One region of the Paenibacillus sp. 19GGS1-52 genome, then DNA from elsewhere that is predicted to be linked to it. Evidence: riboswitches for the same ligand, from Rfam matches in the RefSeq annotation. Region 1 holds a riboswitch; each other region holds the start of a gene.
What was found. Region 1 has a riboswitch for cyclic di-AMP ahead of H1230_RS15905 (APC family permease). Riboswitches for the same ligand answer to the same signal wherever they lie in the genome.
Positions count from the first base shown of each region.

Region 2: it holds a riboswitch for cyclic di-AMP, as region 1 does, so the genes downstream of both, H1230_RS01235 (resuscitation-promoting factor) here and H1230_RS15905 (APC family permease) in region 1, are expected to answer to the same signal.
Region 3: it holds a riboswitch for cyclic di-AMP, as region 1 does, so the genes downstream of both, H1230_RS00875 (C40 family peptidase) here and H1230_RS15905 (APC family permease) in region 1, are expected to answer to the same signal.

Region 1 covers NZ_CP059724.1:3,383,465-3,394,270, forward strand. The annotation lists gene H1230_RS15890 (ATP-binding protein) at 183-2,132, shown strand; gene H1230_RS15895 (DsbA family protein) at 2,182-2,937, shown strand; gene H1230_RS15900 (disulfide oxidoreductase) at 2,934-3,398, shown strand; cyclic di-AMP (ydaO/yuaA leader) riboswitch at 3,597-3,755, shown strand; gene H1230_RS15905 (APC family permease) at 3,879-5,696, shown strand; gene H1230_RS15910 (iron-hydroxamate ABC transporter substrate-binding protein) at 5,982-7,007, shown strand; gene H1230_RS15915 (FecCD family ABC transporter permease) at 7,319-8,380, shown strand; gene H1230_RS15920 (FecCD family ABC transporter permease) at 8,377-9,411, shown strand; gene H1230_RS15925 (ABC transporter ATP-binding protein) at 9,466-10,272, shown strand; gene H1230_RS15930 ((2Fe-2S)-binding protein) at 10,319-10,806, shown strand, end outside.
Region 2 covers NZ_CP059724.1:259,565-270,370, reverse strand. The annotation lists gene H1230_RS01285 (cyclic-di-AMP receptor) at 1-243, shown strand, start outside; gene H1230_RS01280 (YaaR family protein) at 347-790, shown strand; gene holB (DNA polymerase III subunit delta') at 811-1,785, shown strand; gene H1230_RS01270 (PSP1 domain-containing protein) at 1,928-2,728, shown strand; gene H1230_RS01265 (initiation-control protein YabA) at 2,759-3,124, shown strand; gene H1230_RS01260 (tRNA1(Val) (adenine(37)-N6)-methyltransferase) at 3,345-4,115, shown strand; gene rsmI (16S rRNA (cytidine(1402)-2'-O)-methyltransferase) at 4,115-5,020, shown strand; gene H1230_RS01250 (AbrB/MazE/SpoVT family DNA-binding domain-containing protein) at 5,607-5,861, opposite strand; gene H1230_RS01245 (HD domain-containing protein) at 6,168-7,451, shown strand; gene H1230_RS01240 (TatD family hydrolase) at 7,501-8,271, shown strand; cyclic di-AMP (ydaO/yuaA leader) riboswitch at 8,469-8,698, shown strand; gene H1230_RS01235 (resuscitation-promoting factor) at 8,983-10,143, shown strand; gene rnmV (ribonuclease M5) at 10,319-10,806, shown strand, end outside.
Region 3 covers NZ_CP059724.1:182,573-193,378, reverse strand. The annotation lists gene H1230_RS00915 (sensor histidine kinase) at 1-349, shown strand, start outside; gene rluF (23S rRNA pseudouridine(2604) synthase RluF) at 339-1,040, shown strand; gene H1230_RS00905 (flagellar motor protein MotB) at 1,148-1,963, opposite strand; gene motA (flagellar motor stator protein MotA) at 1,956-2,747, opposite strand; gene H1230_RS00895 (hypothetical protein) at 2,952-3,245, shown strand; gene H1230_RS00890 (4a-hydroxytetrahydrobiopterin dehydratase) at 3,470-3,757, shown strand; gene H1230_RS00885 (c-type cytochrome) at 3,866-4,222, opposite strand; gene H1230_RS00880 (GNAT family N-acetyltransferase) at 4,350-4,835, opposite strand; gene H1230_RS00875 (C40 family peptidase) at 5,080-5,571, opposite strand; cyclic di-AMP (ydaO/yuaA leader) riboswitch at 5,577-5,719, opposite strand; gene H1230_RS00870 (C40 family peptidase) at 6,085-6,513, opposite strand; cyclic di-AMP (ydaO/yuaA leader) riboswitch at 6,571-6,709, opposite strand; gene H1230_RS00865 (hypothetical protein) at 6,929-7,726, opposite strand; partial or broken gene H1230_RS00860 (M1 family metallopeptidase) at 7,770-9,780, opposite strand; gene H1230_RS00855 (YwhD family protein) at 9,884-10,390, shown strand; gene H1230_RS00850 (AbrB/MazE/SpoVT family DNA-binding domain-containing protein) at 10,502-10,806, opposite strand, start outside.

The DNA of each region.
Region 1 (10,806 bases):
AGTAAGGTATGGTGCCTCGAATGGGCGCTATGCCTTTTTTTGTGCGCAGGTTGGAAAAAGGTTCCTGTTTGTGTTCACCTCATTTGAGCCAAAGATCCGATTCTTGTCGTTTCACCTTGGGTAATGGGTAGGTAAAGCTATTTGTCAGTATCTTTTTTATGAGGAGAAGGGAGAGGGAACACATGCCACCGCATCAAGGTCATTATAATGACTTGCTTGTTTTCCTTTCTATTATTATAGCGTTATTATCCTGTTTCACGGCTTTGGATCTGGCTGAACGCCTTGTCAGAGGGAGAAGAGGGCATCCATATATTTTACTAACGTCCAGCATTCTTGGAATCGGTCTGTGGAGTATGCATTTTATTGGTATGCTAGCTATGGAAATGAATTTGATTGTCAATTATCACCTTCCACTAATGATGTTCACATTATTGATTCCTATCACTGTATCCTACGTACTACTCACTTTAATAAATAATCCTCGTACTCGCAGCAAGCCTTATCTAGTTACTGGAGGTCTGCTGTTTACTTCAGGCATTCTATTTATGCATTACATTGGAATATTCGCAATGAAAATGTCTGCACGATACGAACAGAATGTATTTTATGCGCTCCTTTCCATACTTTTTGCGCTTGTGGTGCCCATTGTTATGGTGTTCTTTAAACAAAAGTGGCTTAAAAATGTCTATAATATGTTTTCCTTCCAAAAGATTCTGTTAGCTCTGTTGCTGACAGGATCATTAGCAGCAATGCATTATACTGCCATGGCAGGCGCTTCCTTCGTGGTGACAGATAATGTGAATTATAACGGAAGAGCACCGTTGTTGAATGATTCCTTGCTGGGCTTCCTGGTGGGTGGCGCCTTCTTGATCATTGTAGTAATAGTGTTGGTTCTCCTTTACAGAGAGCGTCAGCAGGTGCTGACCTCGGCCAGATTTAATGAACAACGTTATATGGCGCTATTCGAGTTCAGTCCGGATATGGTGATTTGTATTGATCCAGTTCATCAAAATATAGTGAGTGCAAATCCAACCGTACATGAAACAACGGGTTATAGTAGAGAGGATCTGCTGGAATCTAAGAATATCATAGATGGCAAACAAGATAGGTTGGCTGTTAAAGCTGCAATTGACTTGGCTTTTCAAGGACATTCCAGTAAATTGGAGCATTCCATAAGAACAAAAGCGGGCAGAAGATTGTATTGTAGCTCAACAGTATTTCCGCTAGTTGCCGACAATCAAAACCTTGTATATATAATCTCTAAAGATGTGACTGAACTCATGCAGTTCCAGCAGGAGCTGGTTATCGCCAAGGTAGCAGCAGAAAGCGCAGTCCGGATGAAAAGTGAGTTTCTGGCTACAATGAGTCACGAAATTCGTACGCCTCTTAATGGAATTCTTGGGATTAATCAGTTGCTTGCAGATGATTTAACAGCCCCTGAGCATCTGGAAATGTTAAAAGTACAGGCTGAAAGCAGTGTAGCTTTACTTAATGTCATCAATGATATTTTAGACTTATCCGGCTTGGAAGCAGATTCCTTGCGCCTGTACAGAGAGCCTTTTCAATTATCCCAATTGATGGAGCAATGTATCGAGATGTTCCAAGGGTTTGCGCGTGATAAAGATTTGAGTCTGTTACTATTTGTAGATCCTGTTATTTCTGACCTGCTGGTTGGTGATCGTGCTCGCATTCGTCAGATCCTGGTTCATTTAATCGGCAACGCTGTTAAGTTCACTTCCTCTGGAGCTGTAACGATCACTGTGAAATCCTGTAGTACTGACAGTAAGTCAGTTTGTCTGCAATTCCGAGTCAGTGATACAGGCATTGGTATTGATCCTGATAAGCTGCATCTGCTGTTTAAGCCGTTTACCCAACTGGATGCTTCACATAATCGCAAATATCCAGGAACCGGATTGGGCTTGGCCATATGCAAAAAGCTGGTTGAACTGATGGATGGGGTAATTTGGGTGGAACCTGCAGCAGGAGGTGGCACCGAGTTTACATTTAGAATTATGCTCGAATCCATAGATGAATATGTGGGCCCAATGTTGCGCAAGAAGACTGAACCGCCGGGAGAGCAGTTGAACTCTGAAGTATTGAGGTTTGCTAAGAAGAGTCCTTTAACTATATAATTCAAATTAAAACTACGCCCGTCCTGCATAGGACAGAAAGGAATTTTCCTTGAGCAAACCTAAAAAACACAGCCCCCCGATTCCTCAATTGAGTAAACAGGAGAAGAACCGGAAAGAACAGGAACAGCAGAAGCAAAAAACAAGGATCCTTATTGTTAGCGCAGTGGCTTTAGTGGTCGTTATATTTGTGGTCTTATTTATGATTGCTTCTAAGGATACTTCTTCAAAGGCGGCTACTGCAGAACCAGTCAGCTTCAATTACAGTGATCTCCCTAGACTCGGTGAAGAAGATGCTCCGGTGAAAATTGTAGAATTTGGAGACTTCAAATGTCCAGCATGTGCACAATTTTCTGGTGTAATTAAACCGCAAATTGTTCAAGAGTATGTAGACAAGGGTAAAGCTGCCTTATACTTTGTGAATATGGCCTTTATCGGGCCGGATTCGGAGACAGCATCGTTAGCTGCATTATCTGTATATCATCAAAGTAATGATGAATTCTGGAAGTACTATGACGCTATTTATGCAAACCAAGGCAAGGAAGATATAGAGTGGGCAACCGCTGATTTCCTTGTTAGCTTAGCAGAGAAGCAAAAGCTAACGATTGATTATGATCTTTTGCGTAAGGACATTGAAAATCGTACGTATGCGGATGAATTGAACAGAGATATTAAGGTGGCAAGTGACACTTCCGTCACCAATACGCCGACCCTCTTTATTAATGGAGTTAAATCAGAGACACCGTTTAATATTGAGGCTATTTCTGCAGACATTGATGCCGCAACTAAAGTGGTGGAAGTAAAGTGACGAGATTCTCTTCTTTTTGCCGTCGTAACTGTCTCTATCTGGCCTGGTTCGTTTCTTTAATTGCTGTTGCGGGCAGCCTCTACTTGAGTGAGGTCCTGAAATACGAGCCCTGCAAGCTCTGCTGGTTCCAGCGTATCTTTATGTATCCACAGCTAATACTGCTTGGAATTGCTACCTTTCGAGGAGATAAAAAGATTATTCCTTATGTGTTGCCTCTAAGTTTGATTGGTGGGAGTATCTCTATATATCATTATGCAGAGCAAAAGATTCCTGCACTCAGCAAAATAATACCTTGTACGATCGGAGTACCCTGCAATAAGGATTATTTGAATTTTTTCGGCTTCATTACAATCCCCTTGCTAGCTTTGATTGCCTTCGTGTTGATTGCTGTTTTACTGTGGACTGGACGTGAGAGTAATGAAGCGGAGACAGAAGAAGAGGTTGAAATCTCAACATACTAAGTATTGCTTGACGAACTGTCACATATATTAGAAAAAAAATCATAAACACGCGGGACATTGGGATAATAGAAGCTAATGAAAGAAAGTGCTGTGTCAGATCTCATATTTGCGCAATTTGGATGTTTTTTCATTATTTTTTCATTTCTTTCACGACTTTACTGTAAGGTCTTTGTAGACTATTATTAGACCTTGTGAGAAGTTGAATATGCGCTGAATTTTCCGAAGGAAAAACGGGGGAACCAAACTTGACCCTTAGGGTCAAAGGGGTGAATCGGAACAGGTCAACATGACTGAACTGTAGGGCTTTCCACAGCCCGAATCCGCCAGCTAACCTCGTAAGCAAAGGTGGGATAATGACCATGCATAAGCATGCGGATCATTTCCGTATGCTTATTTTTGTGCCTACATTTATGAAATCCACCAAGAAAACGGCGCACGGTAATACCGTTTCAACTCACAAAGAGAGGAACTGTTTCTACAATGGTAAGCAAGGTAAAACGACTATTGATCGGGCGTCCGATGAAGTCGAACGAACTCGATCATGAAAAGTTATCCAAGGTGAAAGCACTGGCTGTTCTGTCTTCAGATGCGCTATCGTCTGTGGCCTACGGAACGGAACAAATTTTGATTGTGCTGGTGGCAGCAGGATTCACAGCCATTTGGTACTCATTGCCAATTGCACTAGCCGTATTGGGTCTGCTGGCCATACTTATTTTTTCATACAAGCAGACAATCTTTGCTTATCCTCAAGGCGGTGGTGCCTACATCGTAGCTAAAAGTAATCTGGGCATTTCGACAGGTCTCTTAGCGGGCGGTTCCCTGCTTGTAGATTACATCCTAACAGTCGCGGTAAGCGCCTCGGCCGGAACAGATGCGATTACATCGGCCTTTCCAAATCTTCATAATCATTCTGTTCTGATCGCAGTAACCGTTATTTTTCTACTAACTATAGTCAACTTACGCGGAGTGACAGAATCAGCTTCATTTATTGCCATTCCGGTTTATTTGTTTGTCGTCTCCATTTTTGTGCTAATTATTAGTGGATTTATTAAATATGCTACAGGCGGTGCTCATGCCAATATTCCAGAGATGGGTACTGTAGTGTCTAATGTCAGCCTGTTTCTATTGCTTAAAGCTTTTAGCTCCGGTTGTTCAGCACTGACTGGGGTAGAGGCTGTATCGAATGCCATCCCAAATTTCAAAGCCCCTGCGGATAAAAATGCAGCCAAGACGTTGATGATGATGGGAATTATCTTGGGTTCTATGTTTACAGGGATTACACTCTTGGCTTACTGGTATGGAATTATGCCGGACGAGAAAGCTACCGTTATTTCTCAAATTGCTGAATCAACCTTTGGACGTGGCGGATTATACTTTTTCATTCAAGGCATCACCGCGGTAATCTTGTTCTTGGCCGCAAATACAGCTTACTCTGCCTTTCCGTTACTTGCCTTTATGTTCGCAAAAGACAAATACCTGCCGCATGCTTTTATGGTTCGCGGTGACCGCCTAGGCTTTTCCAATGGTATAATTTTTCTCGGTGTGTTGTCAGCCGTGCTTGTAGCTGCATTTCACGGAGATACAGGGGGATTGATTCCTTTGTATGCTGTTGGGGTTTTTATTCCATTCACGTTATCACAACTGGGTATGATGGTGCACTGGTTTAAGTTGAAGCCACAGGGTTGGCATGGGAAGTTCGCCGTCAATACTGTAGGCATGTTGACCACCTTAACGATTACTCTAATTTTTATCATCACTAAATTCACGAGTATATGGATGATTTTTCTTTTCCTACCTGCAGTTATGTTCGTATTTTATCGGATTCATCAACATTATTTGAATACTGCTGACCAGCTTCGTATTTGCATGGATACAGAAAAACCTTGCATCAAGGGAAGCACAGTTGTTGTTCCAGTATCAGGTGTAACAAGAGCCGTGCTGCACTCACTCAGTTATGCCAAATCGCTAACAGATAATGTAGTTGCTGTTTATGTAGGTTTTGATGAAGAAGATATTCAAAAGATGGAGCTTAAGTGGAAGGAATGGGACCCAGGTGTACGTCTGATTGTTCTTCGTTCCCGTTACCGCAGCGTTATCCGTCCGCTGATAAAGTTTATTGATACAGTAGAATGGAAGACAGCTACAACAGATCATATTACGATCCTGATCCCGCAGTTTATTACAAAGCACTGGTGGCAAGCTATATTGCATAATCAGACGAGTATCTTCATCCGCACTTATCTTATGAATCAAAAAGATATTGTTGTGGCAACAGTTCCTTATCATCTAAACAAATAAGCTTGTTTACCCGAGCGGTTAGTTCCAGAAGTAATGGAACTAGCCGCTTTTTGCGTATGATTAGGGTCGTAAGAGCTGTTATTCTATTTTTCCAACTTACCCAATTTGCTTACGCTTACATTAGTTTATTTAGTTAACTTTCAGTTGAGAAAAGAAAGTAATTATTCACATATTTAAATATTTATGTTGACATAGAGAATGAGAATCAATATCATTTAAGGAAGTGAGGCGAAGGCAAATACACCTTTGACCAACAATGCAGATACATAATAGGAGGGTATTTTAATGTTTTCGTTTAAGAAAAAGAAATTGGGAAGCATGAAACTAGCAATTTGCGGACTAATGGTGATGGTATTGTTCTTATCCGCCTGCGGTAATAATAATGCTGGAAATTCAGCAAATAGTGGAGCAGAGGTTTCTGCAGCGCCTACAGCAGAGGCTACAACAGCCCCAGCAGAAACAAAAGCACCAGCTGTAGAGAAGACTGTAACGGACTCCATGGGACATAAGGTTATTATTCCAGCTAATCCACAACGGGTTCTGGGATCGTATCTGGAAGATTACTTGGTAACACTCGGTGTGACACCGGTAGCGCAATGGTCAGTTCCTAACGGTATCCAGGATTATTTAGCTGCTGATTTAAAGGATGTCCCAAAGATCAGCTACGATCTTCCTTTGGAAGCAGTAACGAGCTTTACCCCCGATTTAATTCTCATTCAATCGGAGTCTGAAGTTCAAAACGGACTGTACGATCAATTGAACAAAATTGCCCCTACGTATGTAGTGGGAGATGCACTTAGCAAGGACTGGCGTAAAGCGCTGCTCACAATCGGCGAGATTCTGAATAAGACTCCAGAGGCAGAGCAGGCCATTAAAGATTACGATCAGAAGGCAGCCGACGCAAAAGAAAAGCTTTCTGGAGCAATTGGTAAAGAATCCGCAGCAATTCTCTGGCTTGTGCAGAAAAACTTCTATATTGTAGATGAAACCCGCAGCAGTGGCGCGGTGTTGTATACAGATCTTGGGGTAACGCTTCCTAACCTTGTAACAGAAATTCCTGAAGGAACAAGAGCTACCTGGAATCCTATTTCTCTAGAAAAACTCGCTGAGTTGACAGCAGATCATATCTTCCTGGTGAATAGTGATAAGACAGAAGGAGCGGCTATTCTGGATAGTGCAATCTGGAAGGGCATTCCAGCCGTCAAAGCTGGCAATGTACATGAGCTTAGCTCAACAAGCAGTTGGCTTTACAGCGGTGCCACTGCAGGCTCCCAGACTATAGACGATGTATTGGCCAGTCTAGTGAAATAAGAAATACTCGTTCTTACAGCCGGATGTGACTAGTTCATGACGGGTACAAGATGTGTGCAGATTAGTGTATCTCCGGATACACTGACCTGCACCTTTTTTTGAAATATAAGAATTTATATGTTTCACGCCATTATTTATCCTTATATTTCTCGAAGAAACGGGCGCTGTCCATGTAAAGGACGGCGAAGCCGTTTCATCTTGAAAGATAAGAAATTCTGCGCCTCCATTGTACATAATAGATATTTTTGCGATAATGAGAATGATAGTTGTTATCAATTGGAAGTTTGTAACTCATTATAAGGAGACGACTCATGGTCCCATCCCCAGAATCAACACACAAAATTAAGAAAACTGTAGTAAACAAGCCTTTAAGATCACATCCAGTGGCGGCAATGAGCATCCTTGTACTCGGTCTTGTCGCCATCGTCTTTGGTCTCGCGCTCTCCGTCTCTGTTGGTGCAGCAGATATTAAGCTGGCAACCGTATGGGAAGCTGTATTTCGCTTTAATCCTCAGCTACAGCAGCATCAAGTGATTAGAGAATTGCGAATTCCACGCGCTTTAGCAGGGGCTCTAGTTGGCGCTTGCTTTGCTGTAGCAGGGGCTATTATGCAGGGGATGACCCGTAACCCACTTGCCGATTCTGGTCTGCTAGGTTTGAATGCTGGAGCAGGGGTAGCGTTGGCCGTCGCTTTTGCTTTTGCACCGTCGCTTTCTTTTATTTATCTCATGCTATACTGCTTTATCGGCGCTGCTACAGCGGCCCTGATCGTCTTCGGAATCGGATCACTATCCTATAATGGTCTCACACCTTTACGTCTGACACTTGCCGGCGCTGCAGTTAGTGCGTTGCTGCTTGCTATTAGTCAGGGTGTAGCGATTCTCTTCAATCTTTCACAGGACGTAGCTTTTTGGTTAGCCGGTGGAATGGGAGGGACAACCTGGATTCAGTTAAAGATAATGTTTCCATTTGTTGCGGTGGCTCTTATCGCTGCAATGATGTTATCACGTTCCATTACACTGCTTAGCTTAGGAAGGGATGTGGCAGCTGGGCTGGGGCAGCGAACACGGCTGGTACAAACCGCCGGAATGGTTATTGTCGTCATTCTTGCCGGAACTGCAGTATCTGTAGTGGGGCCGGTTGCTTTTATAGGACTCATTATTCCGCATGTGGTGCGTTACCTGGTCGGAGTTGACTATCGCTGGATCATTCCTTGCTCAGCAGTTCTCGGCAGCTTGTTAATTGTATTTGCAGATATTGCTGCCAGAATGATTAATGCACCGTATGAAACACCCTTAGGAGCTTTAATCGCGTTGATCGGCGTTCCCTTTTTTATTTATTTAGCGAGTAAACGCAAGGGAGAGCTATCATGAGCAAAATAGTACTCTCTCCATATGAAAGGCAGCGCCGAACTCGAGGAATTACCGTGTTGTCGTCGCTTGGAATCCTAATCATAGCCGTTTTTATCATCAGTATGAATACCGGGTTTATGCGATTGTCACCGCTGGATGTATTACATACTTTAACAGGCGAAGGAACTCATCAGCAGAAGCTTATTCTTTTTGATTTCCGGCTGCCGAGAATAGTGATTTCGTTACTGGTAGGGGCGGGCTTTGCAGTGTCCGGCTGTATCCTGCAAAGCCTGTCGCGCAATGCTCTCGCTGAGCCTGGAACATTGGGAATAAACGCCGGAGCAGGATTTGCTGTAATTATCTATATCTCATTCTTTCCAGCGTCAACAGCAGGTTCTGTATTCTTACTGCCATTATTGGCCTTAGCGGGTGCGGGCCTTACGGCAACTCTCATTTATTTCCTGTCCTACCGGAAGGAAGACGGACTGTCGCCCACAAGACTTATTCTTATCGGGATTGCGGTATCCGCCGGAATCTACGCTTTTCAGCTAATCTTGTCACTCCGACTTGATCCGCGAAATTACCAGTTTGTTGCTACTTGGATTGCCGGCAAGATTTGGGGCGGAGACTGGAGATTCGTACTTGCTCTGCTGCCGTGGTTGTTAATTCTGCTTCCATTCTCCTTCTACAAGGCCCGGGTGCTTAATGTGCTGAATCTGGGGGATCAGACCTCGGCAGGACTCGGAACACCAGTAGAGAAAGAACGGATACTGCTCTTAGCAGCGGCAGTCGCGCTTGCAGGCTCCTGCGTAGCCGTAAGCGGAGGAATTGGCTTCGTAGGCTTGATTGCACCGCATCTGGCACGCAGGCTGGTAGGTCCGCGGCATCAAGTATTGCTGCCGTCCTGTGCCTTGATCGGCGCTTTGCTGCTGCTTACGGCTGATACGATTGGACGTTGGGTCCTGCAGCCTGCAGAAATACCAACAGGCATTGTAGTAGCAATCATCGGAGCACCTTACTTTCTTTACCTATTGGCCAAATCCAAGGCCTAGCAGCAGCTATATCAGAGGAGTGCAAGCTCCATAAAACTTTTGAGGAGTGAAGTTATGTCGGAACGATTGAATACAGAAGAGTTGAGTATTGGTTACGCGGAAGCCATGATTGTCAAAGGCCTTAATCTCACCCTTCCTACAGGGAAAATAACGGCACTTGTTGGTGCTAACGGCTCTGGGAAATCGACCATTCTCAAAACGATGGCACGGATCATGAAGCCAAAGAGTGGTACTGTCATGCTGGATGGGAAATCGATCCATACACTATCTACAAAAGAGGTGGCTCGACAATTGGCGATTTTGCCGCAGAATCCCACGGCTCCTGATGGCCTGACTGTTTCTGAGCTGGTCAGCTACGGCCGCTACCCGCATCAAAAAGGCTTCGGTACGATGACTCCGGAGGATCGAAATATCATCGCTTCTGCAATCACCGTTACCGGCATGGATGAATTCCAAGATCGTCCGATTGACCGCCTCTCCGGAGGGCAGCGGCAGCGTGCTTGGATAGCTATGGCTCTGGCCCAGCAGACTGATATTTTGTTTCTGGACGAGCCGACTACATTTCTGGATATGGCTCATCAGCTGGAAGTGCTTCAACTGCTGCAAAAGCTGAATGAAGAGGAAGGCCGTACGATTATTATGGTTGTTCATGATTTGAATCACGCTTCCCGCTACGCGCAACATATGGTAGCGATCAAATCAGGCAATGTCATTAGTGAAGGCTCACCTGTTGAAGTAATGACTCCAGCGGTATTGCGCGAAGTATTCGGGATCGAAGCTGATATTATTCCTGATCCGCGTACAGGAGTTCCGCTCTGCCTGCCTTATGAGCTTGCGGCCTATAAAGCTGTAGGAATGTAGCTTAAGCTCTGACAGCCGCAATAGCATGAAGACCGGAGGGCCTTAGATGAATGAAACACAACTGAAAGATTTAAGCTCTAAATTTGATCTACATACTACTCCACCTGAGGGAACCCTGCATTCTTTCGTGGCTCTAGAGCTGACAAATGAAGAGAATATGAGAGCTTTTGTGGGGACTTATCGACCCTTGATGAAGGCTTTGGATGATCGAGCAGTTGCGGCTTATTTTGCCAATTGGTTATCCACGTTAGCGCTTGCGGTGCAATACTCTCTGACTTTCTATCTATCTGTTCCGGTTATAAATTTGTCAAATCTACAAATTCATCTTATACCTGCTAATGGTTACTGCCGGGTTGCCTTTTCTTTGAAGGGCTGGCGGATGACTGAAGCTCCTATTGATGAGGTGGGTCGTGAAGCGTGGAGAGATGAAGTTCTTGTCCTTTTTTACCGTGATACGATGGCACCTTTATTGAATAAAATGGCTGAGGTTGGCGGGTTGCCGATGAGTGAAGTATGGGGTCAGTTACCGACAAA
Region 2 (10,806 bases), 3.1 Mb from region 1:
CTGGCCAGTACAGGTGGATTTCTGCGGGCAGGGAACACAACGTTTATGATTGGGGTCGAAGATAGCCAAATTGAGGCTGTACTGAACGTAATTCGCAACAGTTGTAAGGTCCGCGAGCAGCTTGTCACTCCTGTAACTCCGATGAGCGGGACAACAGATTCGTATTTACCGCTTCCTGTTGAGGTACAAGTGGGCGGGGCGACGGTATTTGTACTTCCTGTTGATCGTTTTGAGCATTATTGAGCATAATATGGAAATCTGCAATAACAGCTAGACTTATTATTACATTGTGGAGACCCGGAGCCGTTATAAATTGTATACTGTAAGAAGAGGCGGTAGATAACTTTTGAAAATCAATCCGGGATATAGGACGCTAAAAAGTGAACTGCCGATTACGGAAGGAACCAGCAGACCTATACAGCAGAAGACTTTCTCAGATGTATTTCAGCAGCAAAGCGAACAAAAAACAAGAGATGAGCTGAACCGCCAGATCAAGGAGATACAATCACAGGGTGACCGTTTATCTAAGACCATGACGATACGCGAGCTTACAATCTACCGGATAATGATTAAGAAATTTCTGGAAGAAACAGCGCGGCGTGGAGTTATTCTAAAAGAAACGCGGGGCTGGGATCGGCGGGGTCGGGGCAAACGCTACAAATTGCTGGAGGAGATTGATAGTGCTTTGCTTACTATGGCGGATGATTTACTCAATAGCGAGCAGGGTCGTATCGATTTGCTAGGTCGGGTTGGGGAAATTCGTGGATTATTGATTAACCTTTCTTTTTAAAAGCTACTTGGGAGGAATTTATGCCTTTTCATGATATATTGGGCCAGGAGGATGCCAAACGGTTACTTCAGAATGCCCTGCGTAAGGAAACCGTAAGCCATGCTTATTTATTCAGTGGACCTTCCGGCAGTGGACAAATGAAAACGGCGCTTATGTTTGCCCAAGCTTTGTTTTGTACCAAGTGCAAAGATGATGCTTGTGGGGAATGTCTCGAATGCCGGAAGGTGGAACATGGAAATCATCCTGATTTGACATTGCTGAAGCCAGATGGAGCAAGCATCAAGATAGATCAGATCCGGGAACTGCAAAAAGTGTTCACCTACCGCTCTGAAGGTGTTAATCCTAAGGTTTATGTTATAGATGAAGCAGACAAAATGACAGTACAAGCTGCGAATAGCTTACTAAAATTTCTCGAAGAGCCTCCTGCTCCGGCAGTAGGAATTCTGATTTCAGAGAACAGCCGTGCTTTGTTGCCGACTATTCAATCGCGCACTCAGCGTATTTCCTTTAGCCCTTTGGCTGCGGAAATGATGCTGCAAGCTCTCACAAGTGAAGGTGTTCCGGTGCCGTTGGCTCGGTGTGCAGCATCCTTGACATCAGGTCTAGACGGCTGCAGGGAGCTTCTGGTACAGAATTGGTTTGCAGAAATAAGAAATCTAGTGTTACAATTAGCAAAGGAGTCTATGGGCAAAGGAAGCACAGCGGTAGCAACCGTTGGGCAGAAGTTGTTTAAGACCGGGCTTGGTGAACATTTGGATATCCTTTTCAGTATGTTCCACCTGTGGTTCAAGGATATGCTCTACTTCCTGTATCGAAAGCACGAAAGTATCGTTTTCATAGATCAGTTAGACTTTATTTCCAGACATGCCCGTCAACGGACTACCGAACAATGGGTATCTTATATGGAATTTGCTGCAGACAGTAAGAGGAAGCTGCGGTTTAATGCCAATGCGCAACTTTGTCTGGAGCAGTTCTTAATCCGATTGGAAAGTTGAGAAGGGTTAGTTATGTTATATCCTCCGGATGTCGCTTCAGCCTGGAACTATCGGTTTAACGGATGAGGAGGGACAAGCATGGATCATCAGGGAGCGAACTTGCTTATGGGTTCCTTTTACCGGCAAACAAGGGGGTTAATTTTTGTACAGCGTAGTAGGTGTCCGCTTTAAAAAGGCGGGTAAAATATATTACTTTGATCCGCTTGATTTTCCAATTCAACGTGATCAATGTGTGATTGTGGAGACAGCACGAGGGGTCGAATATGGAAGAGTTGTTGTAGGTAAAAAAGAGGTGCAGGAGTCCGATGTTGTATTGCCACTCAAGAAAGTCATGCGTATTGCCGGAGATACCGACGCACGTGTGGTGGAGGAGAACAAAGGAGCAGCAAAGGATGCTTTTACCACCTGTTTAAATAAAATTCGCGATCATGGCCTCAAAATGAAGCTTGTAGATGTAGAATTTACATTTGATCGCAATAAGATTATTTTTTATTTCACGGCTGAGGGACGCGTCGATTTTCGTGAATTAGTCAAAGACCTGGCGAGTATCTTCCGTACCCGAATCGAGCTTCGGCAGATTGGTGTACGCGATGAGGCTAAAATGCTCGGGGGATTGGGTCCTTGCGGCCGAGTGCTCTGCTGCTCTTCTTGGTTAGGTGATTTCGAGCCTGTATCCATTAAAATGGCCAAAGATCAGAATCTTTCACTTAATCCAACAAAAATTTCCGGCTTATGTGGACGGTTAATGTGCTGTCTGAAGTTTGAGCATGATAATTATGAGAGTGTGAAGGAAGAAATGCCTGCAGTAGGGAAGGTCGTTGTAACCTCGCTGGGGGATGGCAAGGTAGTCGGTATTAACGTCGGAAGCCGCACGGTTCATGTACAGCTGTTTGAAGTGGGCAAAGTTAAGGAACTTCCAATGGATGATGTTGTCGTCAAGTAAACCATATAAGGTTACTTTCGGGGTGGAAACTTGGAGAAGAAAAATATATTTGCACACATGCAGGATATGGAAGCGCAGATGGAAAATATGCGCGCCACTGTTGGAGATTGGAAACAAACGGTAAAAGAATTGATGGAAGCTAATCAAAGGCTCAGTCTGGAGAATGAACAGCTGCGCAAAATATTAAAGAGGGAAGCACCTTTAGATCCTAACGTGGATTCTGCGGAGGCAGTGGCTCTTTTGGCTGCTAGTGAGGGGACGGAGGAGGTTGTCGGGGAAGGTTATGACAATCTGGCTCGACTTTACCACGAAGGCTTTCACATCTGCAATGTCTACTTTGGACATTTGCGTACTGAGGGTGATTGTCTGTTCTGCCTTTCTTTTCTTAATAAATAAGGATATCCAGCCGTAGGAGATTTACGCCTACGGTTTTTTTTGAATTTTTGAGATTAGGCTAAACAAAACTAAGCGTATGCTTTCGAAGCAAGTTTTGTACGAAGAAATTTCAATGAAGTATAATGCTCAACAAAACTAAGCGTATGCTTTCGAAGTAAGTTTTGTTACGAAGAAATTTCAATGATGTATAATGCTCAACAAAACTTTTTAGGAGAATAAAATGACAAACACAAACAAAGAGATATCCGTACCTTTGCTCCCAACAGAGCGAGTGGACGATCTACTAACGCATGACCTGCGGATTATTCAGAGTGATGAGGTATTCAGCTTCTCTATGGATGCCGTACTACTGGCTAGATTTGCCAATATTCCGCCTCGCGGAAGAGTGCTTGATCTCTGTACCGGAAACGGTGTTATTCCAATACTACTGACCACACGCACCAATGCTTCTATAGAAGGAATAGAAATACAGCCCCGTTTAGCTGATATGGCCCGTCGAAGCGTAGCCTTAAATGGTCTGGAACAGCGAGTTGTGATTCACGAGGGAGATTTGCGTGAACTGCATACAGTGGCAGGATATGGAATGTACGATGCTATAACTGTCAATCCACCCTACATGCCACTTAACGGTAGCGACCTAAAGCTGAACACGCATCAGGCTATGGCTAGGCATGAGATTGGTTGTACATTGGAGGAGGTCATTCAGGCTTGTGTCCGACTCGTTCGTACCGGAGGTAAGGTTAGTATGGTTCATAAGCCGCAACGTCTGGTCGACATCATCAGTCTTATGCGACAGAATAGACTAGAGCCGAAGATTATCCGCTTTGTGCACCCGCGTGCGCATTTAGAAGCGAATATGGTGTTAATCGAAGCTACCCGTGATGGGAAGCCTGAGGTACGGTTACAACCGCCATTGATCGTATATAATGAAGACAATCAATACTGTCCCGAAATTATGGACATCTACTATGGGGCAAAAGAGGGAAAATAATGCCAATATCATGCCAAAGCAGTTTTCAAAATAATATTCATGGATCAAAGCCAGAGGGATGTGGTTCACTTTATTTGGTGGCGACTCCAATTGGGAACTTAGAAGATATGACTTATCGTGCTGTCCGCACATTGCAGGAATGTGATATTATTGCTGCCGAGGACACAAGACAAACAAGGAAGTTGCTGAGTCATTTTGAGATTTCGCCTTCGATGTTGTTCAGTTATCACGAACATAATAAGGCTGCCAGTGGCCCGGAACTGATCCGTTATATAATAGAAGGTAAAAATCTAGCACTCGTCAGCGATGCCGGATTGCCGGCGATTTCCGATCCCGGCGCTGATCTCGTCGCACTGGCTATAAGTCACAGTATTCCGGTGATTCCGATCCCTGGTGCTAATGCAGCGCTATCAGCCTTAATCGCTTCCGGGCTGCCTACTACGACCTTTACCTTTTCCGGTTTTCTGCCCCGGGAGCGTAAAGATATCCGTGCCGTATTGTCGACACTTGCGCTTGCTCAGGGAACCCTGCTCTTCTACGAATCGCCGCATCGGGTCATCAAGACACTCACCCATCTGCAGGAGGCTTTTGGTAACCGCAGGGTTGTGCTAGCCCGTGAACTCACAAAGCGCTATGAGGAGTTCGTACGCGGAACAATCGAGGAATGCAGTGCTTGGTTAGCGGAACATCCGCCGCTTGGGGAATATGTCATCGTTGTTGAAGGTGAGAGCAAGGAAGAGGCTGATTTAGCCGGATCCGCTTGGTGGCGTGAACTAAGCATCGAGGAGCATGTGTCTCACTATGAGACATCGGGCCTTGCACGAAAGGATGCTATGAAAAAAGCCGCATCCGATCGGGGACTGTCTAAGCGTGACGTATATAACACGTTGCTTATCAGGGAATGAGAAGAGACTTTTCTATTGCAGATTGTGCAATAGAAAAGTCTAATTTCGTCTAAATTAAGTATTCTATTGCATTTCGCGCAGTAAAATCTGACCAAGTGCTTGTAAATCTCCGTTTTCTAATGATTTGAGTGTACAAAATACAATGAAATCAAAATCAGACTACTGTGGGGTGAATTCTATTGTACAAAGTACAGTAGAAATGTTCTATCACATTTGCACCTGATAATAAGCCGCCACCGTCAAGCGATTCCCGCAGGGAGAGCGGGTAAACCGGCCAGCTTCCCATGCAAGACCTGGCACAGCCGCCATAGGAGCGAAGCGAGTGGGGCACTACTCGCATGGCAAGGCACTGAGGCCCCGCAAGGGAAGTCCGAGAAGGGCCGGTCCACCACCAAACGTCACATCTATCCGCATACTTGCAGATCTAGACGAAAATTCCGGGTGTCCAGAGGGTGGAACCCTTGGGGGCCTTCCTCCAAGGAGGGTGCTCAACATAAAAAATACCCCCCGCATTCACGGGAGGCCAAGGAGATATAGATAAGGTTAGAATTAACAATTTAATTAGTCCTATTATATACTATTTGCTTTAGTTTGTCACAGGGGTTGGAATGGCAGATATACATTCATGACAAACAATTTTCCCTTTGAAGTAAGTTACGTTCTCGGCATTACCGCAGAAAATACAAGCAGGCTCGTATTTTTTCAACATAATGCGCTCACCGTCCACGTAAATTTCGAGCGCATCTTTTTCACCAATACCGAGAGTACGGCGTAATTCAATTGGAATAACAACCCGTCCAAGTTCGTCTACTTTTCTTACAATTCCTGTTGATTTCATCATTTTAATCGTTTCTCCTCTCAATTATCCGAAAGTGTCATTATTCGACATTCTTCACTGTTTTATGATATTCATAATACCAACCATTCCCAAATCAGTCAACCTTTTTTCAAGCGAATTTTAAGTTTTTTTTCAAAAATAGCTTTTTTTCGCTTATTATAGAGGTTAATCATCTATGAACTACTACAAAGTGAATTTGTCGATTTGTCAGTAGAGGAATTGTCATTTTTCGACAAATTACGACATAATATTTTATTATAACCTGTTGCTTCTCGGAATGCATAAATATTATATGAAGGGGTTGAGCTCATGCAGCAGCCGCTCACTGAAGAGAAGGTCTTTAAGGATCCGGTTCATAACTATATTCACGTGCAGGATACAATCATATGGCGATTAATTAATACCAAAGAGTTTCAGCGTTTGCGTCGGATTCGTCAGTTAGGCACTTCCTATCTCACCTTTCATGGGGCAGAGCATAGCCGTTTCTCTCATTCACTTGGTGTCTATGAAATCACGCGACGGATCATATCTCAGTTTGAAAGAAGCGGGTATAAGGACTGGATATCTGAGGAAAGGTTACTTACGTTATGTGCTGCACTGCTGCATGATTTGGGACATGGGCCGTTTTCTCATTCTATAGAAGAAGCTTTTGAAATGAATCACGAGGAATGGACCTGCAGAATCATCTTGGAGGACACAGAAATAACTGATATTCTGCGTGATGTAGAGGAGGATTTTCCACGGAAAGTAGCATCCGTGATTTCCAAAACATATGAGCATGAGATTGTTGTCAATTTAGTATCTGGTCCACTAGATGCTGATCGGATGGACTATCTACTGCGTGATGCCTATTATACTGGTGTAAACTATGGAACCATTGATATCGACCGAATTCTGAGAATGCTTCGTCCTTACAACGGAAGGGTCGTAGTAAAAGAATCAGGAATGCATGCTATCGAGGATTATCTGATGTCACGCTATCAAATGTATTGGCAGGTTTATTTTCACCCGGTCACACGTAGCTCGGAAATTATTTTGCGGCAAATATTCCGCAGAGCAACGGAGTTATTTCATGCAGATTATCCCTTTCGTTTTATGATTGAGCCCTTGCAGGACTTATTCCAAGGTCAAGTCTCCGTAGATCAATATTTACTGCTTGATGAGGCACTTGTGCAGACGGCTTTTATGCAATGGACACTTGAAAAAGATGAAATCCTAAGCGACCTGTGCAGTCGTTTTATTCATCGGAAACTGTATAAATATGTGGAAATGGAGAGCTTGGATTCAGAAATAATTGACGAGCTTCGTCGTAGTTTTGCCGCCGCCGGACTTAATCCAATTTATGACCTGGAAATTGATTATCCGACAGATCTGCCGTATGATATCTTTCATCCAGGTGAAGGCTTTGACAGTAAGCAAATCCTGCTGCTTGACCGGCATGATAAACTAAGGGAAATTTCAGAAGTATCGGATATTGTTCGCTCGATTAGTGGCATTCACCGTGGTAGATATCACCTCTATTTTCCACAAGAGAAGTTGAAGAAAGTCCTTACAAATTTGCCTTCTTCGATAGCAGAAATATTCGCAAGATAATACAAAAATTTATGTAATACATCATAAATATAAGGCAGGAGAGAGAACAATGTTTCTATTCGACACACATACACATTTGGATGCTCCGCAATTTGACGAAGACCGTGAATTGGTTATTACACGAGCGTTCGAGGCTGGAGTAAGCAAGATGATAAATATTGGATTCAATAGGGAGACAATCCCAACTACGATGAAGCTAGCTGAAGCATATGACAATATTTATGCCGCCGTCGGTTGGCATCCGCAGGATGCCATTGACATGAAGGATGGGGACCTCGACTGGATCGCTTCTCTATGCAGTCATAAAAAGGTGGTAGCTATCGGGGAAATTGGCTTGGATTATTACTGGGACACTTCGCCAAAAGATGTGCAGCATGAAGTATTCCGCAAGCAGATTGGACTGGCCCGAGAACTGAAAATGCCCATTTGTATCCATGATCGTGATGCTCATGAGGATGTGGTGCGAATTTTACGTGAGGAAAGGGCAAATGAGGTCGGAGGGGTAATGCATTCGTTCTCTGGAAGTTGGGAAACAGCCAAAATGTGCCTGGATTTGGGGTTCCATTTATCTTTCGGAGGACCCATTACGTTTAAGAACGCCAGAGTCCCCAAAGAGGTGCTTGCACAGACGCCACTTGACCGATTGTTGATCGAAACGGACTCCCCTTATTTGACTCCCCATCCCTTCCGGGGCAAGCGTAATGAGAGTGCTCATGTGAGACTGGTAGCGGAGGCTGCGGCTGAGATAAAAGGGATTAGTTGGGAAGAAATAGCAGAAATAACCTATGCGAACGCACTGGAACGATTTGGGATTGTCTGAAAACGGGAGCAAAAACGGTGAAAAATAAAGAATGATCGATATATTAAACTTTTTTAACATAAAAACGGCCGAATATTACAATAATTTAACCATATATTTACGTAAACGTGCTTGAATCGTCCTTTACAACATGCATCAAAACAGGATATCATCTTTTCAGTGCAGTGGTCTGTGTTATAGTGACAGCCATTGATTCATGGATCGTCTCGCTGAGTCTCCGTATGGAGAACGGGGGAACCAATATTACTTTGCCGCATGTTCGTACATAGGGTACAGCATAGAAATGCCGCAGATAATATTTGATTTCTTCACGTGGTCTTTGGGGTGAATTTGAGGGCAACCGCCGTGAGCGGGTGACCTAAGATAGGGCGACTCTCTTTCGTCCGAACCCGACAGCTAACCCCGTAAGCGCAAATTAAGAGAGGCAACCTCGTGCATAAACATTCCCGTATTCTCATAAACGGAGAAGCCACGAAAGAGTCCTCTGTGACCCTTTTTTAGGCTTTTTTTGTTTTTGAATAAAGTGAATGTACCTCGCATACTGTTATATAACAGGTATGGTGGTAAATGTGCCGAGCAGGCGATCCATGAGCAGGAAACGCTAGTGCAATGCGGGCGTATCCTGTGGCAATCTCAAACTAGTTTCGTCAGAAAAAATTCAGTCATCTTGTTAGGCTTGGACGACGGGGCTATGTAAGGAGGATGGAGAGAATGGGCGTATTCCAACCAGACGTATCCCATGATTCGCAATCATCCAGCAGGTCTTTCGCATTACGGTGGAAGCAGGTAAACCTACGCGTACTTTTACTTGCAGGTGTGATATCAATTGCTATCGCGCTATTAATTCTGCTGTACGTACACGGTCAGAGCAGCAAACAATTAGTTTTAGTAATAGACGGGCAAGTACAGACGCTTGAAACGCGTGAATCGCTACTTAGCGATGTACTGGCAAATGAACAAATTTCGCTGCAGCCACATGATGAATTATCCGCAGGCATAAGTGATGAGATAAAAGACGGCGACCGTATCGTAATTAACCGTGCGCAGAAGTTTAGCCTTACTGCAGACGGAGCAACAAAAACGCTGTATTCGACCGAAGATACTATTGGTCAGGTGATCAGCAAAGCGGGTATTTCCCTAGCCCCAAATGATAAGATTTTCCCTTCGTTAGACACCACAGTTTCTGCTAACATGGAAATTAAGATTGTCCGCATTAACAAACAAACTGTCCAGCGGACAACAAGCTTACCTTTCCGGGTTATCAAGACGGCAGACCCCTCTCTTTACAAGGGTACCGTAAGAGTGGCTCAGGCAGGCAAACCAGGCGTCATGATTCAGCATATCGAGAAGACCTACCAAGATGGAGAACTCGCTTCTATGCGCATGATCGGTAAGGAAGTACAGACGGTGACCAAAGACAAGATTATTGCCATAGGGACCAAAGCCATTCCTAAACCTGTAGTAGCCGTTGCCACTACTCCCAAAGCGAAGTCCAAAACCTCCTCCAAATCAGTCAAAGTAAGCAGCAACAACGTCACAAGTAAGGCAGGCGTAGATTTTGAATACAAAAAAGTGATTAAGAATGTCTCGATGACGGCATACTCAGGGGAAGAGCCCGGCATTGGTACCCTTACAGCCTCCGGAACACGCGTAACGGAAGGTCGGACCATCGCTGTTGACCCGGATGTAATCCCTATCGGCTGGTGGGTCTATATCGAAGGCTTAGGATTCCGCCGTGCAGAAGATACGGGTGGTGCAATTAAAGGCAATAAGCTTGATATCTATTATGATTCACTAAGCCATGCCCGCAATTTCGGTCGCAAATCAAGAACCGTTTACGTAATTGGACCCGTAAAACCAGAGCTCAACTAACCCGTGAAATTTTGCAAAATATCGGTCAATAAGCTATAGTGATGATAGATAATTAGGGAACCGCAAATGATTACTAAATGTTCGCAGAGCTACCGCTCATCACTTATACATTCTTTAGCCAAAAAGAAGAGGAGCGAATCCTCTTCTTTTTGCGTTTTGGGAAGGACGAAAGTAAATGATTAAGGAATTAATTGTCGTGGAAGGAAAAAGCGACACTGTAGCTATCAAACGGGCAGTACAGGCAGATACGATTGAGACCGGCGGGTCAGCTGTAGATCGTACCGTAATTGCTAAAATTACGCTCGCAATGGAGCGCAGGGGCGTTATTATATTAACCGACCCCGATCATGCCGGAGAGCGGATTCGCAAGATTGTTTCTGCAAAGGTACCTGGCTGTAAGCACGCCTTCATTCCGGAGAAGGATGCAACTCGTAAAGGAGATATCGGGGTAGAGAACGCATCACCTGAGGCTATACGCCATGCGCTGGAGAATGTTCATACTTCGTTTGAAGGTGCTCCAATTCTTATTGGGATAGAAGATCTTATGGAGGCAGGGATGCTTGTAAACTCCAATGCGGCTGAGAGACGTATGGCACTTGGGGATTTGCTAGGAATTGGATATTGCAACGGCAAACAGCTGTACAAACGGCTGGCGATGTTTGG
Region 3 (10,806 bases), 3.2 Mb from region 1:
GTTAAAGCAAGTCTTTATTAATATCGTCAAAAATGCTATTGAAGCCATGCCTGAAGGTGGGACTATTACCCTGACTCAGCATATAGTCAAGAATTTTGTAGTCATTGTAATTTCTGACGAAGGAGAAGGTGTTCCTGAAGATATGCTGCCTAAGCTGGGCGAGCCGTTTTTTACAAATAAGGAATCAGGAACAGGTCTTGGGCTGATGGTCAGCCAGCGAATTATCCAAGCCCATAAGGGCAGTATGGAAATACAAAGTGAATTTGGACTTGGGGCCGAGGTTACAATCCGGTTACCGGCCGGTCAGAGCATTAATGAAGAACGGAGTGAAGAACAAGGTGAGAATTAATAAATTCATCAGTGAGACAGGATACTGCTCACGCCGTGAGGCAGACAAGCTGGTGGAAGGCGGCAGGGTTACAATCAACGGAGAACTTGCTGTGCTTGGCAGTCAGGCTGTTCCAGGTGATGAGGTGCTAATTGATGGGAGGGTTCTTGAAACGGGTAGTACAACCGTTTACATCGCTCTCAACAAGCCAGTAGGTATTACCTCGACCACTGAGGAGCATATCAAAGGGAATATTGTCGATTTTATTGGACATCATGAGCGTATTTTTCCGATTGGTCGACTCGATAAGGATTCGGAAGGATTAATCCTGCTTACGAATGATGGAGATATCGTTAACAAGATACTGCGGGCAGAAGGACAGCACGAGAAAGAATATGTGGTCACCGTAGATAGACCGATTACACCTTCTTTTATCCTGGGTATGTCCACCGGGGTCAAGATAGCAGGCGGCAAGACGTTACCCTGTGAAGTGACACGTATTACAGAGAGAGTATTCCGTATTATCTTGACAGAGGGCAAGAATCGGCAAGTTCGCCGCATGTGCAGCGCTTTTGGCTATGAGGTTAGAAAGCTGCAGCGCATCCGGATTATGAATATACGCCTAGGGGCTTTGCAAATGGGAGAATGGCGGGAGCTGTCGCCTCAGGAGAAGTTGGAGCTGGGGACTATGTTGAATTACGAATTGCTGTAGGGCAATGAGATTATACCTATTGATCTAATGGTAGAAAAAAAGAGCTGTCTTAAAGGTCTTAGACTAGACCTTTGGGACAGCTCTTTACTATATTTATGCTACGGAAATTACTTGGTGGATGGAACGATGCCTGTAAACTCAGTGGTTGCCTGATACTTACGGATAATAGAGACCTCTACGCGGCGGTTTTTGGAGCGTCCGGCAGCAGTAGAATTATCCGCAATCGGATGATATTCTCCGTATCCGATGGGACTGAATTTACGGGGATTAAGATTGGGATTCAGCAGCAGGATTTTCATGAAGTGCAATGCCCGATCGACGCTAAGATCCCAGTTGGAGGAATAGCTGGTGTTCGCAATAGGTACGTTATCCGTATGACCCTGTACGAGCACGTCATAATCAGGGAATTGCTGCAGCATAGTCGAGATGGATTTGGCCAACTGGCGTGATTCATCCTTCACTATGGCCTGACCAGATGCGAACAGGGCATTGTCACTGATCGTAATCATAAGTTGGGATTGGTTCAACTTAGTACTTAGCAAATCTGTGAGTCCGTTATTCTTAATATATTGATCAAATTGTTTCTTGAGCTTCTCAAGGTCTGCTTGTTCTTGCTTCCGCAGCTTGGCGATCTCCGCCTCGCCGGTATTTTGAGAAACAACGCTATCCAATTTATCATTTTTCCCCTGATCTAGCTGGCTTTTTGTAGGAGTTGCTGATTTTTCATTCAAAACACCGGTTCCACCGTTGAGTGCAGAGCTAAAGGCTTGGCTCATTTCTTCGAATTTCTTGGCATCTGTAGCACTCATGGCATACATTACGAGAAACAAAGCGACTAGCAGGGTCATAAGATCGGAATAGGGTAATAGCCAGGACTCATCCGCATGTTCCTCATGCTCCTCGTGTCTAACCTTTTTACTCACTCGGGCTGGCCTCCTTCTCAGTCAGTTTGGCCCTTTCTGCAGGTGTTAAGAAGACAGCAAGCTTCTGATTAATAGCAATAGTAGACACGCCTGATTGGATAGACAATAGGCCCTCTACCATCATCAGTCGAACCTCAATTTCCCGTTTGGAGAGCCGTTTGAGCTTGGTAGCAATAGGATGCCATAATACATAACCGGTAAAGATACCAACCAATGTAGCGATAAAGGCAGCACCGATTGCATGCGCCAGCTTCTCCATATCACTCATATCCGCAAGAGCGGCGATAAGCCCGATAACAGCTCCCAATACCCCTAGCGTTGGGGCATACATGCCCGCTTGTGAGAAGATCAGTGCCCCTGCTTTATGGCGATCTTCTGTCGCGTGGATATCTTCCATTAATACATCCCGGACAAATTCCTGATCATTACCATCAATAATCATCCGCATGCCGTTTCTGAGGAAATTATCCTCGATCTCATCGACTTTGGATTCCAGAGCCAATAAACCTTCACGACGGGTGATAGAAGCCCATTCCATAAACATAGTAATTAGTTGTGATTTGCTGACCATTTTCTTGCTGATGAATATCATTTTAAAAAGACTGGGGATCTTCTTCATTTCTGAGAAGGGAAAAGCCATGAAAAGCGAAGCAGCTGTTCCCACCAGGATAATAATGTAAGCTGCGGGTGTAGCCAAGCTGTGTAAAGGGGCTCCTTTAAGCACCATGCCCACGCCAACTGCAACTACACCAAGAATAAGACCAATTATTGTTGAAATTTCCATTATGCACCTCGTCCATGAGATTTAAAAAGTGATCCGACTAAGCCGCGTACATCATCCCTGAATAGCGGCTGGACACCCTGCGAAAAACCGACTAACGTATATTCTTATTTATCGACAGCATTCCCTTTTTTGTGAAGTCATTTTTTCGGCTATAATGGATAAGGTACGATATTATTCATCAATAGAGAAAACGGAGTGATATATGTGGGTGTTAAGCATGGTAGAGATTACGCTGAAATTCTGAATGAATTAACGGAAGCGGTTGGACGTATTTCTGACGGATATGTGTTTTTCGAGATGGAGCCAGATGAGTGGCAGGAGTTGCCACAGGAGTCGAAGCTGGAGGTGTGGGAAGCACTGGCCGAGGATCTATTCTTCGCGCTGGGTGAGGAACCGGTCATTCAAGTAGGTAGCGGGGTCGTGATTTATGACAAGGAGACGCACCGCATTAATATCTTGGTTGGAGAAGTAGATTTGGCCTCGGTGGTTTTGGTTTAATTTGAGGGTGCGGCTGAACGTGATTTGCCGTAACCAACAGCCCGTGTTAAAATTGGTAGAGCCGAGTTATATTTTCCAGGATTTTAGAATACATTAAATCGAAAATCAACTTTATCCTGGCACATCCCTTGGTCCTCAGAAGCTAAGGGATGTTTTATTTAGCACATAAAGGGCGAGGGCAGGCGTGAAGACTTTGCTGCTATTTTAGTAAGGGAGGAATCGAATTGCTACTTACGGAGGAAGAACTGCGTCAGCAGGTGAGCAAGTTGGAAGGCTGGAAGCTGGAGAATGATACCCTTGTACGTAAATACATGTTTAATGAGTATATGAAGGGCATCGCCTTCGTGGATGCGGTAGCAGCCATTTCCGAAGCTTTTGAACACCACCCGCATATTACGATTGATTATAAAACCGTTACGCTGCGACTCACTTCAATTGAAGCAGGCGGCATTACGCCACTTGATGTCCGCGAAGCGCATGAATTTAACGAAGCTTTCGAGAAAAACCGCTAATCTTAAATCTTCAGCTCAGCGGGATACTAAGCTTTAATCGAAAAATACGCCTGTGCTTTAGATAGTTACCTATCTGCTGCACAGGCGTATTTGTTGTTGCAGATTGCTTTATTTTTTCTCTGATAGCCACATAGCAACGTTCGCAATCTCCTCCGGAGCTAGTTTCTCCTTAAATGAAGGCATTTGGCCGCGCCCTTTAGTAACAATGCTATAGATTCCTTCAGCATCATGCTGGCTGCCTTCCTTCTGAAGACTGGGGCCAACATCGCCCTGAAGTTGATCACCGTGGCAGGTGATGCAATTGGCCTTCACAGTCGCTTCTGCCTTGGCTTCATCAAGCTGCACTACCGGTATTGTAGGTTTATCCTGTTCAGCGACCTCTGCTTTGCCAGGAAGGGTAAACATTAGTACTACCGCAAAGGCACAGGCGGCAAAAAACAAACCGCTCATGATCCATTTTTGCATCCCCATCCGTCCCTTCAATGTAAGCTGCTCCCTACATTATAGCGGAATATGAAGCGTTATCATAGCATTTGTGTCAAAAAAACGAACAAATTCCACTTCATTTTTTAGGAAGCTATTTATAAAGGGATTATTTATCATAGACCATGCAATAAAATGGTTTATCTCCAGTCGGAGTTCGACGTTCATAAGTATCCGTAATCGTAAAACCACACTTTCGATAGGTAAGCACTGCCCGTTGGTTCCACGTCAACACCTCCAGATCAATCTCACGTTCCGGGTAACGCTTCAGAGCGGCTTCTACGATAGATCCTACAAATAGGTGGCCCAGTCCATGTCCGCATAAATCCGGACGCATTCCAATCCCCAGTCTTACTACACCTTCCATCGGAAATAGCTGGGCAAATCCGCATAAAATCTCTTGGTCATTGATTACGGAAACATATTGTTCTTGGCGAAGCTGTGGATCTCCAAATTCAATATTAAGTGCCTGCATTTGCTCCCATGGCATCCAGCCGTAAATATTATAAGGGGGCTTGTAAATCCACTCGCAGATGTCTTTTGCATGTCTGATCTCCATAGGAACAACGTGGAAAGTAACCGATGAACTAATCATTAGCTCAGAGACCTCCTTTCACGAGGGCAATAATTTCTTATCTAATTATAAACAAAAAAACCTTCCTTTGGCTCAAAAACTTTATAAAAAAGGGTGGCTCGACAAATCGTCCATTTATATATAGTGTTTATTATTATTTTGTGTTTTACAAGTATTGTAAGGGGTAATAACTAGTAGACACAAAAAAAGCTCTCCCCCAAGATTTTGGAAAAATCCTGGAAAAGAGCCTATGTACTAATACTTTTTACTGCACATTATCATTGTCTTCAGAATCAGTAGCAAGCGCTTGATAAGCATCTGTGCTCATAATTCGTTTAGCGCCAACATAACGGTTGACGTAGTAGCTGTCGCTCAGCGAGCTGATGGTTACACCACGTGAGGAAGAAGCATGTGCGAATTTACCTTCACCAACATAAATACCGACATGAGAAACACCTTTGCCTGTTGTATTAAAAAACACAAGATCGCCAGGTCTAAGATCATCACGGGAAATAGCAGAGCCCATTTGGTATTGGGAACCAGATTGGTGCGGCAGATCGATGCCGATCTTATCAAAGACATACATTGTAAATCCAGAGCAATCAAAGCCGTTCGTTGAAATGCCACCGGTAACATATTTAGTTCCGATTGCTTTGTCAATCACTTTATCCATTTTAGAATCCGCGAATGCGCTTCCCATTCCCATTGTAAGAAAAATAGAAAAGCTTAGTACTGCTGCTGCCAACTTCTTCTTCAAAAGTGTAAACCCCTTCCAAATGCCTACGAGGTTAGCTTAAGGGTTCGGTTGAAGGTCCCCTATGACCCCTCTGTTAAATAGGAGGTCAATTCACCCAAAGTGGTTCCCCCGTTTCCCTAATTGTTAGGGAACTCGGCACGTACTGTTTGATTAGGAATAGCTGTATTCAATACATGACAAAACTTTCGTAAAAGACAACTTAATGATTACAAAAATGTTACTAAAAGCTCGATGCGATAATTGTAACAAACACAGCCGCCGTTGGCAATCCTTTATAATATATTTATGCCTAATAATTGTGTTTTTTTTGAACATATACTGCATTTAAACGTTGAAATAACGGCAGAATCGTCCTTTTTACAATATTTTCTTGTGTTTTCTGTTAAAAAGCTGTTTCGACGATGTTAAATGTGTGTAAAAGGTAGAATAAGGAAAAGAAAAAACCCGGAATGATTATGGTGATAATCACTTCGGGCTCATATAGTTTAAAGAGGTTATAGTTGTCGGGGAATTTCAATCATAAGCTACAGTTTTGTATGCAGTGGTGCTCATAACTCTTTTAGCACCCACATAACGGTTGGCCCAATAGTTCTCATTAAGTGAACTGATGATTACACCATGTGAAGAGGAAGATTGTGCGAATTTACCGCTGCCTACAAAAATTCCAACATGGGATATCCCTGCGCCAGTAGTATTGAAGAATACAAGGTCTCCAGGACGCATATTATTGCGGGAAACAGCTGTTCCCACGCTATATTGCGCTTTTGAAGTACGTGGAAGTGCAAGGCCGAGATTTTTGAAAACATATTTCGTAAAGCCGGAACAGTCAAATCCATTGGTACTGATCCCACCTGTTTTATAAGTGGTCCCCAGTGTTTTGGAGATTACTGTGTCCATTTTGGAGTCCGCAAAAGCACTACTTGTTCCCAAAGTGAATGCCATGAGAAGTCCTAGCGCCGCTGCGGCGCATTTTTTCTTTAAGTTCTGTCTGTTCAAAAGATGTACTCCTTCCAAGGCCTGCGAGGTTAGCTTAAGGGTTCGGTAGAAGGTTCACCTATGATCCCTCTGTTAGGAGATCAATTCACCCAAAATATGGTTCCCCCACTCCCCGGTGCAGGGAATTTGGCGTGTTATGCACCAGAATAGTGACGTATCAGCAATATCGAAATACAATAACGTACATACAATGGTTAAGAAAAAATTAAAAAGATTACAAAGTTGTTACTACTAGTACAGGCATCATTGTATCAAAGGAGTTAAGGTTTTGCAAACTCTTATTATATTTGTAATCAAAAAAGAGTTTCCTCTTCTGTTTGCAGAAGGGGAGACTCTTTCTATATGTCCTTGGACGATGTAATTATTGCGGGAAGGCCTTACTTTTCCACAGATGGTATTGAGCTGCTATTCCCCACATTTTGAACAGAGTAGCGGGGAACGGTGAGATTTGGCGGATAAGGAGTGCGGGCAGTCCAGGGTAGAAGATTCCAGTAAGCCCGCAGACTAGCAGCAAGAGCAACCCTGCAGCCCCAAGTACAATGGATATCCCAACAGCAGGGATAATAACCCTTAAGCAGATCAGCAGCGAGGAGAACATCCCTGTGCCACTGGTGTAGCCAAACTGAATATATAGTAAAACTAAGCGAATGAGGAAGATATACACCAGCCAGGTGAGAATATAAGGAATAAGCTTCAATAGTATTGTATAGTCCAAAAAGGAGGGCAGCAGCAGCCCGTACATTTTTGGAGCAATCCAGTAAAGCGGCAATAGAGTCAGGAGCCATTCAACCAAACTGAAGAGCAGAATGGGTAATCCATAGATTTTCATGCCTGGGAAAAAAAACAAGCCACGCTCTCCCTTGCGTTCTTGATGCAATTCATGCAGTAGTCCCGCCCGTATGAAGGGCGATAGCAGCAAGCGTAAAGCAGCCAACCCCAGCAAAGTCCACAGCCAACGCTGCACTGCAGGATCGGTGCTCAAGCTGAACTGGCCTTCGATATAGTATAGCAATCTGCCGATTCCACTACCGCCAGCGTTTTTATCAGGATAATGCAGTAGAACCGGAATAATAGCAACGCGTACGAACCTGTACATAAAGTAGCCCCAAAGCAAACGGTATATAAATAACAGGATCAGAATATATAATTGCTCTTTCATGCTGTACCAGCTACGGGTTATCGATCTTTTCACCATTCTCACCTCACCAGACAAGAGTTCCGAGCACTGATTCAAGCAGTTTCGTCATACTTAACGTCCAGCGGGAGAGTACATCCTGATCCAGTTCCGCCAGTCTGAAGTTGTTGATATGTTTACTCTCCAGCAGAATGGAGTGATCAGGATCAATCTCGGCGGATAACAACGGCGCATTATGGAATAACTGGAATGTAGTTTCTTTGCGCTCCCCGCTCCAGATACGCTGCATCGTATACCCGTCGGAGAAGGTGAACTTAAGGGGCACGTCTGGATAGGCACTTCCTTTATTCACGACCTTTACCAGCGATTCGTAACTGTGAGCCTCTCCGCTAGTGCTCTTAATAGTAGGAATCGTAATATTCTCTATAGCAAAATCAGGAGCCCCACCGTTATACACATATTGATCAAAATAAGTCTGCCAAGATTTTCCGGTTACCTTCTCTACGATTTTTTGGAAATCGGTGGTAGAGGGATGCTGGAAGCGGTACTTATTGGCATAGGAAGACATAATGGCATCCATAACCTTAGTGCTTGTCAGCCGTTCGATATCCTTAAGCACCAGCTTGCCACGAATATATACATTTCGGGTGTATGAATCGGCTCCACCGTATTTCCAGGTTTCTAGATCCAACGGCTGTGAGGTAGTTACCAGACTGGATTGCAGGGGGAGGTTGGCCATAATACCATACTCCTGCTCCATTAGCTTGTCTTCGGCATAGGAGGTGAAGCTTTCGTCCAGCCATGCCTCCTCAAATTCATTGCTCGCCACCATGCCGTAGAAATATTGATGGCCTATTTCATGGATGATGGTGCGCTCGAGTGAGGTGTTCGGAGAAGTCTCAGCAGCACCGAAGGCTGTAATCAGCGTAGGGTATTCCATTCCCCCGGCGCCGTTTCCCCCTTTGGGAGGAACGACGATAGACAGAGTGGAGTAGGGATAAGGTCCATACCATTTGCTAAAGGAGGTAAGAGCAGCTTTGGCAGCCTGAAAGTAACGCTCCTTCAGATCCTGATGCAGCGGGTCCAGATACAGCTTAATTCGTACACCCGGAACCTCCGGTGTAGAGAGGGCTTCCTCCGCGTACACAAAGTCAGGAGATGCCGCCCAGGCAAAATCATGGACATCATCTGCGTAGAACTGATATATTTTCTGCTCCTGCTTCAGTTTGGCATTTTTGACAGGGAACCCAGTTGCCGCAACCGTATAATTTGAGGGAACAGAAATGGTTACATTGTATATGCCGAAATCGCTATAGAATTCAGAGGTGCCGTGGTATTGATGCAGATTCCAACCTTCTTCGCGAACTCCTCGAGTTCCGGCAGGCTCGTAAACGCTAAGCTTGGGGAACCACTGACCAGCCATCACGAAATTCCCTGAAGTGCCCATACGAGCAAATATCTTGGGTAGTTGAACTTCAAACTGAAGTTTGAGGGTGACGCTCTCTCCACCATTAACGGGCTGGGGAGATGTACTTTGACCAATGTCTTATCATTTATATTGCCGTCATCCGGTTGTACATACTGTACTCTCTGAAGCAGTGATACCCCCTCTGTGGTACGCAGATCAGTTAAAGTCATGCTGCCGAATCCGTTATCTGGCATGCTGTCCCCTCTAAGCTCGCCCCCGACTCTTTCATAAAAGTTGTATCCGTAGAGGCAAATGCATTCGGATATAAATGAAAGTACAAATCACTTACCGGTTTAATACCAGGATGGGTCCATGTCACGGTCTCAGAAGCTTTTAAAGTTTCTGTATCCGGAACAAGCTGTACGTCAATGTGATACTCAGCAACTCTTTGGCTTAGTGCCTCAGTGACCGGGGCGGGGGAATAATCCGGAAGAGGCACTTGCCGGGCGATTGTCTTGGGTGTGACTACCAGGGACTTGGCCTCTTTTGGGGCAGAGACGTTTACAGCAGCAGGACGAAGCCCTGAAAAGACCTCTATGGCCCCTCCCAGTAGAGCTAGGGTGGCCAGGGTCGCAAGGATAATTTTGGACCTTAATGACAGTGGCTTCATACAGTAATTCCTCCCGTGACAAGCATCTACGGAATGTATATGTTTGCATTCGCCGTATTATTAGCTAAAATTAAATTATTCGTAAGAGGAAGGATGTGCACCTGTGGATAATCTACAACCGGAAGGCAAGAAACAGATTGCCTTGAATATTGTGAATGCGAAGAGCAAACATAAAGGCTTTGGAGCAGGCTCTATTGATCTGAACAATGTGTCACCAGTCATTATTGACGGCGGTGAGGCGGTCATTGATATCGGTGCCATGCATGCCAAGAGCAAGGTGGAAAAGGGCATTAAATTCTCCACGAATCGTGAGGATGTCCCAGATGGAAGACAGGTTTGGGTAGTGTGGGTCGCTGTGGATCGTTTACCAGAGGGACAATTTTATGGTGGAATCACGGCTTGTGAGATGTGGATAGATGCTGAAGCGCGTCGCGGCTGGAAGATTCTTGCCGAGCATGTAAATAAGCTTGATGCAGCGCTTAAGCGTAAGATCAATGTGGACGGGCTTGGCGCAACGGAAAAGGCTGCACTGAAATCATTGTTGATCTCCCATAATGAGGTTTGGTGGGAGGCGTCACCACAAGAACTGAAGACAGCACTGTCAGAATAGGGCGAGGCTGCTCCCAAGTTGGGAGGGACAATATAAGCATATAAGAAAAAAGGCTTCGCCTTTCCTGTCTCAGGAGGGCGAAGCCTTTTTCTTATAGTACAAACAACTTTATTATTTGCTGGCAGAACTAAATTTGCGTTTAAGCTGGCTCACTCTTGCCTGGCTAATACCCAGTATTTCAGCAAGCCCTTTCTGATTGGCAAAGGGATGATCTACAATGGCTTGTTGCAGGCGTTGGTTCATTTCTTCAGTCTTTGTCCGTCGGATGCTGTTGTTATGTACAGCGGACTCCTGTGAACCATCTTGGAGTGGTTCTGACTCTTGAACGCTTCGTTCCGGATTGCCAAGTTCTTTCAGACAATCGCTGCAAATAAATTGATCTTTATAATAGGTTACCTGCTCAAGGCTTCTGCAAA